2 regions of the Mesorhizobium sp. P3_A9 genome follow, and region 2 is predicted to be linked to the other one. Evidence: riboswitches for the same ligand, from Rfam matches in the RefSeq annotation. Region 2 holds a riboswitch; the other holds the start of a gene.
The links. Region 2 has a riboswitch for S-adenosylmethionine ahead of AC1DX0_RS23960 (O-succinylhomoserine sulfhydrylase). Riboswitches for the same ligand answer to the same signal wherever they lie in the genome.
Positions count from the first base shown of each region.

Region 1: linked by a shared signal. The riboswitch ahead of metX (homoserine O-acetyltransferase MetX) and the one ahead of AC1DX0_RS23960 (O-succinylhomoserine sulfhydrylase) in region 2 are both predicted to bind S-adenosylmethionine.

Region 1 is NZ_JBFUGJ010000168.1:10,496-12,533, reverse strand. Features, by position in the region: partial or broken gene AC1DX0_RS21225 (pyridoxal phosphate-dependent aminotransferase) at 1-760, opposite strand, end outside; SAM riboswitch at 909-986, shown strand; gene metX (homoserine O-acetyltransferase MetX) at 1,093-2,038, shown strand, end outside.
Region 2 is NZ_JBFUGJ010000215.1:618-9,639, reverse strand. Features, by position in the region: gene AC1DX0_RS23990 (GcrA family cell cycle regulator) at 29-550, opposite strand; gene AC1DX0_RS23985 (acetylornithine transaminase) at 908-2,107, shown strand; gene argF (ornithine carbamoyltransferase) at 2,124-3,035, shown strand; gene AC1DX0_RS23975 (Hsp33 family molecular chaperone) at 3,131-4,162, shown strand; gene apaG (Co2+/Mg2+ efflux protein ApaG) at 4,201-4,593, opposite strand; gene AC1DX0_RS23965 (ceramide glucosyltransferase) at 4,815-5,966, shown strand; gene AC1DX0_RS23960 (O-succinylhomoserine sulfhydrylase) at 5,998-7,188, opposite strand; SAM riboswitch at 7,246-7,323, opposite strand; gene AC1DX0_RS23955 (2'-deoxycytidine 5'-triphosphate deaminase) at 7,402-8,496, shown strand; gene AC1DX0_RS23950 (ABC transporter substrate-binding protein) at 8,596-9,022, shown strand, end outside.

The sequences.
Region 1 (2,038 bases), on a different contig from region 2:
GACCGCGCACGCGGTTGATGGCGTCGACGATGTGCATCGGACCATACATCCAGCCGATCCGTGCCCCACCAAGACCGATCTTGGAGAAGGTGCGGGTCATCACAACGTTCTCCGTGCTGCCGACCAGTTCGATGCCGGCTTCATAGTCGTTGCGGCGGACATATTCSGCRTARGCCGCGTCSAGCACCAGMAGGACATGCCTGGGCAGGCCGGCATGCAGGCGGCGCACCTCCTGGAACGGCACATAGGTGCCGGTCGGATTGTTGGGATTGGCCAGGAACACGATTTTCGTATGCGGCGTGACGGCGGCCAGGATCGCATCGATGTTGGCCCGCTCGTCAGTCTCCTTGACCGCGACCGGCGCAGCACCGGCCGACTGGATGTAAATCTTGTAGACCATGAAGGCATGTTCGGTGAAAATCGCTTCGTCACCGGGCGCGAGATAGATTTGTGCCAAAAGCCCGAGAATCTCATCGGAACCGTTGGAACAGATGATGTTCTGCGCGTTGAGGCCGTGCACCTCGGCGATCGCCTCGCGCAGCCGTTTGGCGGTGCCGTCGGGATAGATGTCGAGTTTGGCGGCAACCTCACGTGCGGCTTCGATCGCCTTCGGTGACGGACCGAGCGGGTTCTCGTTCGACGACAGCTTGTAGACCTTGGCGACACCGGCGGGTGCGGCGCTCTTGCCGGGCACATAGGCGTCGATGTCCATGATGCCCGCGCGCGGGGTTGGCCGTGCCTGATCCAGTGTCTTGTTCATTTCTGCAAAATCCGTCGAAAATGCCTCCATCGGGAGGCCGCTGCGGAAATACAAGCCATGGCCCGCAATGTCGAGAGGCGGCAGTGGTGCCAGCAGCCGGCCCAGATGCCGGCATTGACGGCAGGGCGGGCGAGTTCTAGAAGGACAGCGACAGTTCCGTGGTGATTTGGCCGGTCGGCTTGCAGCCACGTTAAACAATTCGCTAAAGGGCCGTTTGCGTGACGTAACCGGCTTTGCGAATGGCAATGCCGGTTTTTTATTGTCCGCGGCCGGCCGGACGGACGCATCGTCGGCGATTTTTCGCCTGATATGATGCAGCAAGTGAGACGAGAATGGCCGCTCTGCGCGCAGGAAAGACCAACAACGAGGCCGACCAGCCGTCGAGCCCGGTGTTGCGCTTCGGGTCCGACAAGCCGCTCAAGCTCGATGCCGGCACGCTTTTGTCGCCGTTCCAGATCGCCTATCAGACCTATGGCACGCTGAACGATGCCCGCTCCAATGCCATCCTTGTCTGCCATGCGCTGACCGGCGACCAGCATGTCGCCAACACCAACCCGGTGACCGGCAAGCCGGGCTGGTGGGAAGTGCTGATCGGCCCCGGCAAGATCATCGACACCAACCGTTTCTTCGTCATCTGCTCCAATGTCATCGGCGGCTGCCTGGGCTCCACCGGCCCAGCCTCGACCAATCCAGCCACCGGAAAACCCTATGGGCTCGACCTGCCCATCATCACCATCCGCGACATGGTGCGCGCGCAGCAGATGCTGATCGACCATTTCGGCATCGAGAAACTGTTTTGCGTGCTCGGCGGCTCGATGGGCGGCATGCAGGTGCTGGAATGGGCGTCGTGCTATCCGGAGCGTGTCTTTTCAGCGCTGCCGATCGCCACTGGCGCCCGCCATTCATCGCAGAACATCGCCTTCCACGAGGTCGRCCGACAAGCCGTTATGGCTGATCCGGATTGGCATGGCGGCAAATATTTCGAGCACGGCAAGCGCCCCGAAAAGGGCTTGGCGGTGGCGCGCATGGCCGCCCACATCACCTACCTGTCGGAAGCCGCCCTGCACCGAAAATTCGGCCGCAATTTGCAGGACCGCGACCATCTGACTTTCGGCTTCGATGCCGACTTCCAGATCGAAAGCTATCTGCGCCACCAGGGCATGACCTTCGTCGACCGCTTCGACGCCAATTCCTATCTCTACATGACGCGGTCCATGGACTATTTCGACCTCGCCGCCGACCATGGCGGCCGGCTGGCGGATGCYTTTGCCGGCACCA
Region 2 (9,022 bases):
TCGCTATTCGCTATTCGCTATTCGCTATTCAGCGATTGCGCCTCCGCTCCGCCGCCGGCTGAAACGCCACGCGGGCATGATACTTGCAATACGGACCGGTTTCGGCGGCCTCGTTGCCGCAGAAATTGAAGTCTTCCGACAGCGGATCGCCGTTCGGCCATTTGCAGGTGCGCTCGGTCAGTTCGACGAGCTGCAGATGCCGTGAGATCGGTACCACGACATTTTCAACCGGACGGATGTAATGATGGCGTGCGACTGGCTCGGCATCGAACTGGGTCTGCAAGGCAGTTGCGCCGATCGAAGTCGTGACGTGGCGTGCCGTGCTTGCGGCGCGCGCCACCGATTTCTGAACGGTCGATCCCTGAGCCGTCTTCTTCTGGCGTGCCGGTGTCGCCGTTGCGCGGCCGCGGCCCGACAGCTTCAGCCGGTGCACCTTGCCGATGACGGCATTGCGGCTCACCCCTCCAAGCTGGGCAGCAATCTGGCTTGCGCTCAGACCCTCCGACCACAGTTTCCTGAGAAGTTCGACCCGCTCGTCAGTCCAGTTCATGAGACCGCGCTCCTGCTAAGCGTGCGCAATCGGAATCCCTTCCCGACCCAGCAACCTTGCTGGGGCAGACACCACATATATCTGGTGATTAGGTCCGCCGCACGAAATCTAGTTATTTCTCGACTACAATTACCTTATGCGCTGACTCGGTGACAAGAGTCCGAAGTGCAACACGAATCGGTTTTTTCGGTTTTCCCCAACTTGCCCGGTCGCTCATGAGCCGGCGTCGAGTTAGGGGGCTGATCGCGCGCCACTACGCGACGTTTTCGTTGACTTCATGGCCGAAAAACACGATAAGCCGCACAAGGCCGCCGCTTTGGCGGCTTTTTTGATTTTCCGGTACCGGAGACGCATATAATGAGCGGTTCGGCGCTTTACGAGACCTTTGCTCGCGCTCCCCTGGCTTTCGACCACGGGGAAGGCACCTGGCTGGTTACCGACAAGGGCGAGCGATATCTCGATTTCGCCGGCGGTATCGCGGTTAATTCGCTCGGCCACAGTCATCCGCATCTGGTCGCGGCTCTCACCGAGCAGGCGGCAAAACTCTGGCACGTCTCCAATCTCTACGAGATTCCGGGGCAGAGCCGGCTTGGCGAGCGTCTGGCCGACGCCACCTTCGCCGACAAGGTGTTCTTCACCAATTCCGGCGCCGAGGCGCTGGAATGTGCGATCAAGACGGCGCGGCGCTACCACTTCGTCAAAGGGCATCCCGAGCGCTTCCGCGTCATCACCTTCGAAGGCGCCTTCCATGGCCGCACGCTGGCGACCATCGCGGCCGGCGGCCAATACAAATACCTCGAAGGCTTCGGCCCCAAGGTCGAAGGCTTCGACCAGGTTGGCTTCGACGATATCGATGCCGCCGAGAAGGCGATTACGCCGGAAACCGCCGCGATCCTGATCGAGCCGGTGCAGGGCGAGGGCGGCATCCGTCCGGTCCCGACACAATCGTTGAAGCGGCTGCGCCAGCTCTGCGACCAGCACGACCTGCTCTTGATCTTCGATGAGGTCCAGTGTGGCATTGGCCGCACCGGCAAGCTGTTCGCGCATGAGTGGACGGGCGTGACGCCCGACATCATGGCGATCGCCAAGGGCATTGGCGGCGGCTTCCCGATGGGCGCTTGCCTGGCCACCGACGAGGCTGTGGTCGGCATGACGTCGGGCGTGCACGGCACCACCTTCGGCGGTAACCCGCTGGCGATGGCGGTCGGCAACGCCGTGCTCGATGTGGTGCTGGAAGACGGCTTCCTCGAAGACGTCCAGCGCAAGGCGCTGCTGATGAAGCAAGGTCTGGCGGCGGTCGCCGACGAGTTTCCCGATGTCATCGAGGACATCAGGGGCACCGGCCTGATGCTTGGCCTTAAATGCGCCATGCCCAACACCAAGGTGAACATGGCGCTGCGCGACCAGCATTTGCTGACGGTTCCGGCCGGCGACAACGTCATTCGCCTTTTGCCGCCGCTCACCGTCACCGACGCCGAGATCCACGAAGCGCTCAACCGCATCCGCGCCGGTGCCAAAGGCCTGGCAGATGCCATCGCCGCGGCCGCCGCGAAGTAATTCCGGAATATTGCTGATGTCCGTTCGCCATTTCACCGATCTCTCCACCGTTTCCGAGGGCGACCTGCGCTTCATGCTGGACGACGCGGTGGTGCGAAAGGCACGCCTCAAGGCCGGCGAGCGGACAAGGCCGCTCGAAGGCAAGGTGCTGGCGATGATCTTCGACAAGCCATCGACGCGCACACGCGTCTCCTTCGACGTCGGCATGCGTCAGCTTGGCGGCGAGACCATCATGCTGACCGGCACCGAAATGCAACTCGGCCGCTCCGAAACCATCGCCGATACCGCCAAGGTGCTGTCGCGCTATGTCGACGCCATCATGATCCGCACCACCTCGCATGAGCGGCTGCTGGAGCTGACCGAGAATGCCACCGTTCCGGTGATCAACGGACTGACGGATGACACCCATCCTTGCCAGCTGATGGCCGACATCATGACCTTCGAGGAGCATCGCGGTCCGGTGGCCGGCAAGACCATCGCCTGGACCGGCGACGGCAACAATGTGCTGCATTCGCTGCTCGAAGCCTCGGCGCGGTTCCGCTTCAACCTCAACGTCGCCGTGCCCGAAGGCAGCGAGCCGGCACAGAAGCATATCGACTGGTCCGAGGCGAATGGCGGCAAGCTGCACTTCACCCGCTCGCCCGAGGAAGCCGTCGACCAGGCCGACTGCATCGTCACCGATTGCTGGGTGTCGATGGGCCAGGAGCATCGCGCCCGCGGTCACAACGTGTTTTCGCCCTACCAGGTCAATGCCAAGCTGATGGCGCATGCCAAGCCGGATGCGCTGTTCATGCACTGCCTGCCGGCGCATCGCGGCGAGGAAGTAACCGACGAGGTCATAGACGGCCCGCATTCGGTGGTCTTCGACGAGGCCGAGAACCGGCTCCACGCCCAGAAGGCGGTGCTTGCCTGGTGTTTGGGCGCGTGAAGTGTCTGGGCGCTTGATCTGCGGGGGCGCGATGCCTATCTGCGCCGCATCACGCAAATCAAGCGCGTTTGGACGCATGTGCCTCTCCGGGTCGCATGGCCGCGCCCTGGAGCTTTGTCATGTTGGAAATGCATCAAGTGACTGAACATCACCCCAAACTCGGCGAGTTCGGCTATGCCGGCGACGACCATGTCGTGCCGTTCGAGGTCGGCCCGCTCGACGTGCGCGGTCGCACCGTGCAGCTCGGGCCGATGCTCGACGCCATCCTCAGCCGCCATGATTATCCCGAACCGGTTGCCCGCCTGCTGGCGGAAGCCTGTGTGCTGACGGTGCTGCTTGGCACCTCGCTCAAGTTCGAGGGCAAGTTCATCCTGCAGACCCGCACCGACGGGCCGGTCGACATGCTGGTGGCGGATTTCTCCACGCCCTCGGCATTGCGCGCCTATGCACGCTTTGACGCCGACCGGCTCGAGGCATTGGTCGCGGCGGGCGAAACGTCCCAGCAGACGCTGCTCGGCAGCGGCGTGCTGGCGCTGACCATCGACCAGGGCGCCCACACGCAGCGCTATCAGGGCATCGTCCAGCTCGACGGCGAAACGCTGGAAGATGCAGCACGCACCTATTTCCGCCAGTCGGAACAGATCCCGACCGATATCAGGCTTTCGGTCGCCAAGCTGTTGACGCCGGGCCCTGGCGGCGCGCGCGAACAGTGGCGCGCCGGCGGTATCCTGGCGCAGTTCCTGCCGCAGTCGCCTGAGCGCATGCGCGTTCCGGACCTGCCCGGTGGCGATGGCGATCCGCGCGAGGAGATCCATGATCCGGCCGACAATTCCTGGCAGGAGTTGCTGGCGCTGCTCGGCACCATCGAGCCGACCGAGCTGATCGATCCGACGATCGGCGCCGAGCGGCTGCTCTATCGCCTGTTCCACGAGCATGGCGTGCGGGTCTTCGGCGGCGTTCCCGTCGCCGACCAGTGCTCGTGCTCGCGCGACAAGATCCGCGGTATCCTGGAGGGTTTTTCCGCGCAGGAGATCAAGGACAGCACCGAGGATGGCGGTATCCACGTCGCCTGCGAATTCTGCTCGACGCAGTACGATTTCGACCCGGCGGAATTCGCTGCGCAGTAAAGGAGCGTCTTTCTCCCCGTGGAACGGGGAGAAAGACGCTAATTCACCGTCCGCCTCGTCCCCGGCAGATCCAGCGAAAACGCCGGGATGGCGATATCGAAAGTTTCGCCCCGCTTGTTGCGCATCGTGTAGCGCCCGACCATGATGCCTGACGGGGTCGAGAGCGGGCAGCCCGACGTGTACTGATAACTGTCGCCGGGATTGAGTTCGGGCTGGTCGCCGACGACGCCTGGGCCGCGCACCTCCTCGACCCGGCCGGCACCGTCGGTGATGTGCCAATAACGCGACAGAAGCTGCACGAATTCGTCCGACTGGTTGTCGATCGTTATCTGATAGCCCCAGACATAACGGTTCTCGGAAGGATCCGAGCGATCCTCAAGGTAGAACGGCCTGACCTGCACTTCGATGTTGCGCGTGACGGCGCGGTACATAAGCGGCTCCAAAACAATCCGATACCTTTCGGCGCTCCCGGCGAGCAGGTCAACGTGCGCGTCTTGTCGCGCCTGACTTTGAAACGCAGGTGCCGGCAAAGAATGTCATTTAAGTGACACACGACAATGGTGGGGTGCATGCACCGGGCGACTCGGCGCTCTGTCGAACTGTTGAAAACTGCCACGGTGCGGGCCGCCTCTTCTGGAGTGACCAGATCTCGATGGAACTCACTCTCATAGCCGCCTCGCTTTCGACTGCCCTTGTCCTTTCAAACGCTGCCAGCATCCTGCTCGCCGCTTCGCAACTGAAACGGCGCAGCACGATCGCACGGCCAGCTGGCAAATCGCCGCCGGTGTCGATTATCGTGCCGTCGCGCGGCGTCGAGCCGTTCACGCAGGAGACGCTGGAGCGCGCCTTCTCGCTCGACTGGCCGCGCTACGAGCTGATCTTCTGCGTCGCCCATGTCGACGATCCGGTGGTCAGGTTGATCCGCGCCGCCATTGGCCGCTTTCCAAAAGTGCCGGCTCGGCTGTTGATCGGGGACGATCGCGTCAGCGCCAATCCCAAGCTCAACAATTGCGTCAAAGGCTGGGAAGCCGCGCGGCACAACTGGGTCGTCCTGGCCGACTCCAACGTGCTGATGCCGAGAGACTACGTTCAGCATCTGATGGCGGCGTGGCGGACGGATACCGGCCTTGTCTGCTCGACACCGATCGGTTCGCGGCCGGACGGTTTTTGGGCCGAGGTCGAATGCGCCTTCCTCAACACGCTGCAGGCTCGCTGGCAGTATGCCGGCGAGGCGCTCGGCCTCGGCTTTGCCCAGGGCAAGAGCATGTTGTGGAACAAGCCGATGCTGGATGCCAATGGCGGCATCCGAGCGCTGGCGGCCGAAATCGCCGAGGACGCCGCCGCGACCAAGCTGGTCAATGGACTTGGCCTATGCGTCAATCTCGTCGCAGCGCCCTTCGAGCAGCCGCTCGGTCGGCGCACGCTTGGCGTGATCTGGTCGCGCCAGGCCCGCTGGGCGCGCCTGCGCCGCGTCACCTTTCCGCGGTTCTTCGCGCCCGAAATCCTGACCGGCGCGGTGGTGCCGCTGGTGCTTGCGCTGATTGCGGCGGCAAGTGCCGGCGTCAGCTTGCCGCTGACGGCCATCGCCGTACTAACGGCCTTCTACCTTCCGGAATGTGCCCTGGCCTGGTCCAAAGGCTGGTACCTGTCGTCGCGCACAGTCGCGGCGATGATTGCGCGGGACTTGATGCTTCCAGCCATGTGGGTCCGCGGCTGGCTCGGCGGCGCTGTCGACTGGCGCGGCAACGCCATGACCATCGGCACCAAGGCAGCCGAGCTGGAAGAGACGCCGTCGCGCGCCTGATCGCGGCGCGGACGAGCTGCCTCGACTGGGTCTATTTTGCGGCCTTCAGCGCCTGCGCGATGTCTTCCAGAAGATCGTCGGTGTCCTCCAGGCCGACCGACAGCCTGAGCGTGCCAGGCCCGATGCCGAGTTCGGCGCGGGCCTCGTCGCTCAAATTCTTGTGGGTGGTCGTTGCCGGATGGGTGATCAGGCTCTTGGCATCGCCAAGGTTGTTCGAGATCAGCACGATGTCGAGCGCGTTCTGCAGGGCGAAGGCCGCCTGCTTGCCGCCCTTGACGTCGAGGCAGATCAGCGTCGAGCCGCCCGACATCTGCTTCTTGACGATATCAGCTTGCGGGTGGTCGGCGCGGCCGGGATAGATGACGCGAGCGATCTGCGGCTGCTCGGCCAGGAAATCGGCGATCTTGCCGGCGCTCTCCGTCTGCTGGCGCACGCGCACCGGCAGCGTCTCCAGACCCTTGAGCAGCGTCCAGGCGTTGAACGGCGATAGGCTGGGGCCGGTGTGGCGGAAATAATCGTGCAGGTTCTCGTCGATCCACTTCTTGTCGGACAGGATCACGCCGCCGAGACAGCGGCCCTGGCCGTCGATGTGCTTGGTCGCCGAATAGACGACGATGTGGGCGCCGAGCTGCAGCGGCTTCTGCTGCAACGGCGTGGCGAAGACATTGTCGACCACAAGCCGCGCGCCGATCGAGTTGGCAAGCGAGGCGACGGCGGCGATGTCGACCACTTCCAGCGTCGGATTGGTCGGGCTTTCCAGGAAGAACAGTTTTGTGTTGGGCCTAACCGCCTTTTCCCAGTTGGCGATGTCGGTGCCGTCGACCAGCGTCGCCTCGATGCCGTAGCGCGGCGCCAGCGTCTCGACCACCCAGCGGCAGGAGCCGAACAGCGCGCGAGCCGCGACTATATGATCGCCGGCCTTGGCGCTGCACAGCAGGGCCGCCGTCACCGCGGCCATGCCGGATGCCGTGGCGCGCGCGTCCTCGGCGCCTTCGAGCGCACACATGCGCTTTTCGAACATGTCGACGGTCGGGTTGGCGTAGCGCGAATAGATGAAGCCGGGTTCCTCACCCTTGAAACGAGCTTCGGCGGCTTGCGCCGTTTCATAGACGTAGCCCTGCGTCAGATACATTGCCTCGGAGGTCTCGCCGAATTGGGAACGCAGGGTTCCGCCATGCACGAGGGCTGTCTGAGGCTTCCAGTTGCGCTTCTTGCTGCTCATCGCTTTTGTTTCCAGACACAAAAAAACCGGCCGCGAAAGTCGCAACCGGTCCATACGGCCTCGCGGCCAACGGTCCTTTAGCGACTTGTTTAACGTGGCTGCAAGCCGACCGGCCAAATCACCACGGGATAACGACCCTTTAGACCCGCGCCGCGCTTGCGTCAATTGCCGGCTTGATTAAGAGGTTTGTACCAGTTGGAACGGAGCCAGCCTTTGCGGCAGACAGGCATTCTTCCCGATCAAGACATTTCCGCGCTGTTCCAGTCCGGCGCGCTGAAGTCGTCGCGCGCGCTCGATGCCGACCAGATCCAGCCGGCCAGCCTCGATCTGAGGTTGGGCGACAAGGCCTGGCGGGTGCGGGCCTCCTTCCTGCCCGGCCCCAACCACAAGGTTTCGGAAAAGCTCGACCGGCTGAAGCTGCACGAGATCAATCTTGCCGAAGGCGCGGTGCTGGAAACCGGCTGCGTCTACATCGTGCCGCTGCTCGAAAGCCTGGCATTGCCTGCCGAGATTTCCGCCTCAGCCAATCCGAAAAGCTCGACCGGACGGCTCGACATCTTCACCCGTGTCATGACCGACCGCGGCCACGAGTTCGACAAGATCGCTGCGGGCTACAACGGTCCGCTCTACCTGGAAGTCAGCCCGCGCACCTTCCCGATCGTCGTGCGCACCGGCTCGCGCCTATCGCAGATCCGTTTCCGCACCGGCAACGCGCTGCTGTCGGAAGCGGAGTTGCATGAACTGCACCGCGCCGAGATGCTGGTCGCCACCGAACCGCCGAATATTTCCGGCGGCGGCATCGCGCTGTCGATCGACCTCAATGGCGACAGCGACGGGCTGGTCGGCTATCGCGGCAAGCATCACACCGGCCTTGTCGATGTTGACAAGCGCGCGGCCCAAGAGGTCGTCGATTTCTGGGAACCGATCCACAAGAGCGGAGCCGGCGAACTGGTGCTCGATCCCGATGAATTCTACATCCTCGTCAGCCAGGAGGCGGTGCATGTGCCGCCGCTCTACGCCGCCGAAATGACGCCGTTCGATCCGCTGGTTGGCGAATTCCGCGTCCACTATGCCGGCTTCTTCGATCCGGGCTTCGGCCATTCGGCATCAGGCGGCACAGGCAGCCGGGCGGTGCTCGAAGTGCGCAGCCACGAAGTGCCGTTCATCCTCGACCATGGCCAGATCGTCGGCCGGCTGGTCTACGAGCATATGCTGAAGCGGCCGCAGGCGCTCTACGGCACCGATCTCGGCTCCAACTACCAGGCCCAGGGCCTGAAGCTCTCCAAGCATTTCCGCGCCGCGCGCTGAGCTCCGGTTACCGGCAGGCAAAATACTTGCCTGCGCTGGCACATCATGCTTGGCTGGTTTGTCGGTCGCCCGGATGCGGCGCTCAAGGGGAACAAGAAAATGCAGATTTCAAGATGGATCCTATCGGCGGCAGGCGCTGCCTTGTTGGCGATTGCGGCCGGCTCTCTGTCGGCGCAGGCTGCCGAGAAATTGAAAATCGGCACCGAGGGTGCCTATCCGCCATTCAACACCATTACTTCTGACGGCAAGGTTGTCGGCTTCGACATCGACATCGCCAATGCGTTGTGCGCGCAGATGAAGGTCGAATGCGAAATCGTCACCCAGGATTGGGATGGCATCATCCCCGCTCTGCAGGCCAAGAAGTTCGACGCCATTATCGCCTCGATGAGCATCACCGAAGAGCGCAAGAAGCAGGTCGCCTTCACCAACAAATACTACACCACGCCGCTCGCCTTGGTGGCGCCGAAGGACAGCGAACTGACCTCGACCGATCCGGCGGCACTTGCCGGCAAGACCGTCGGCGCCC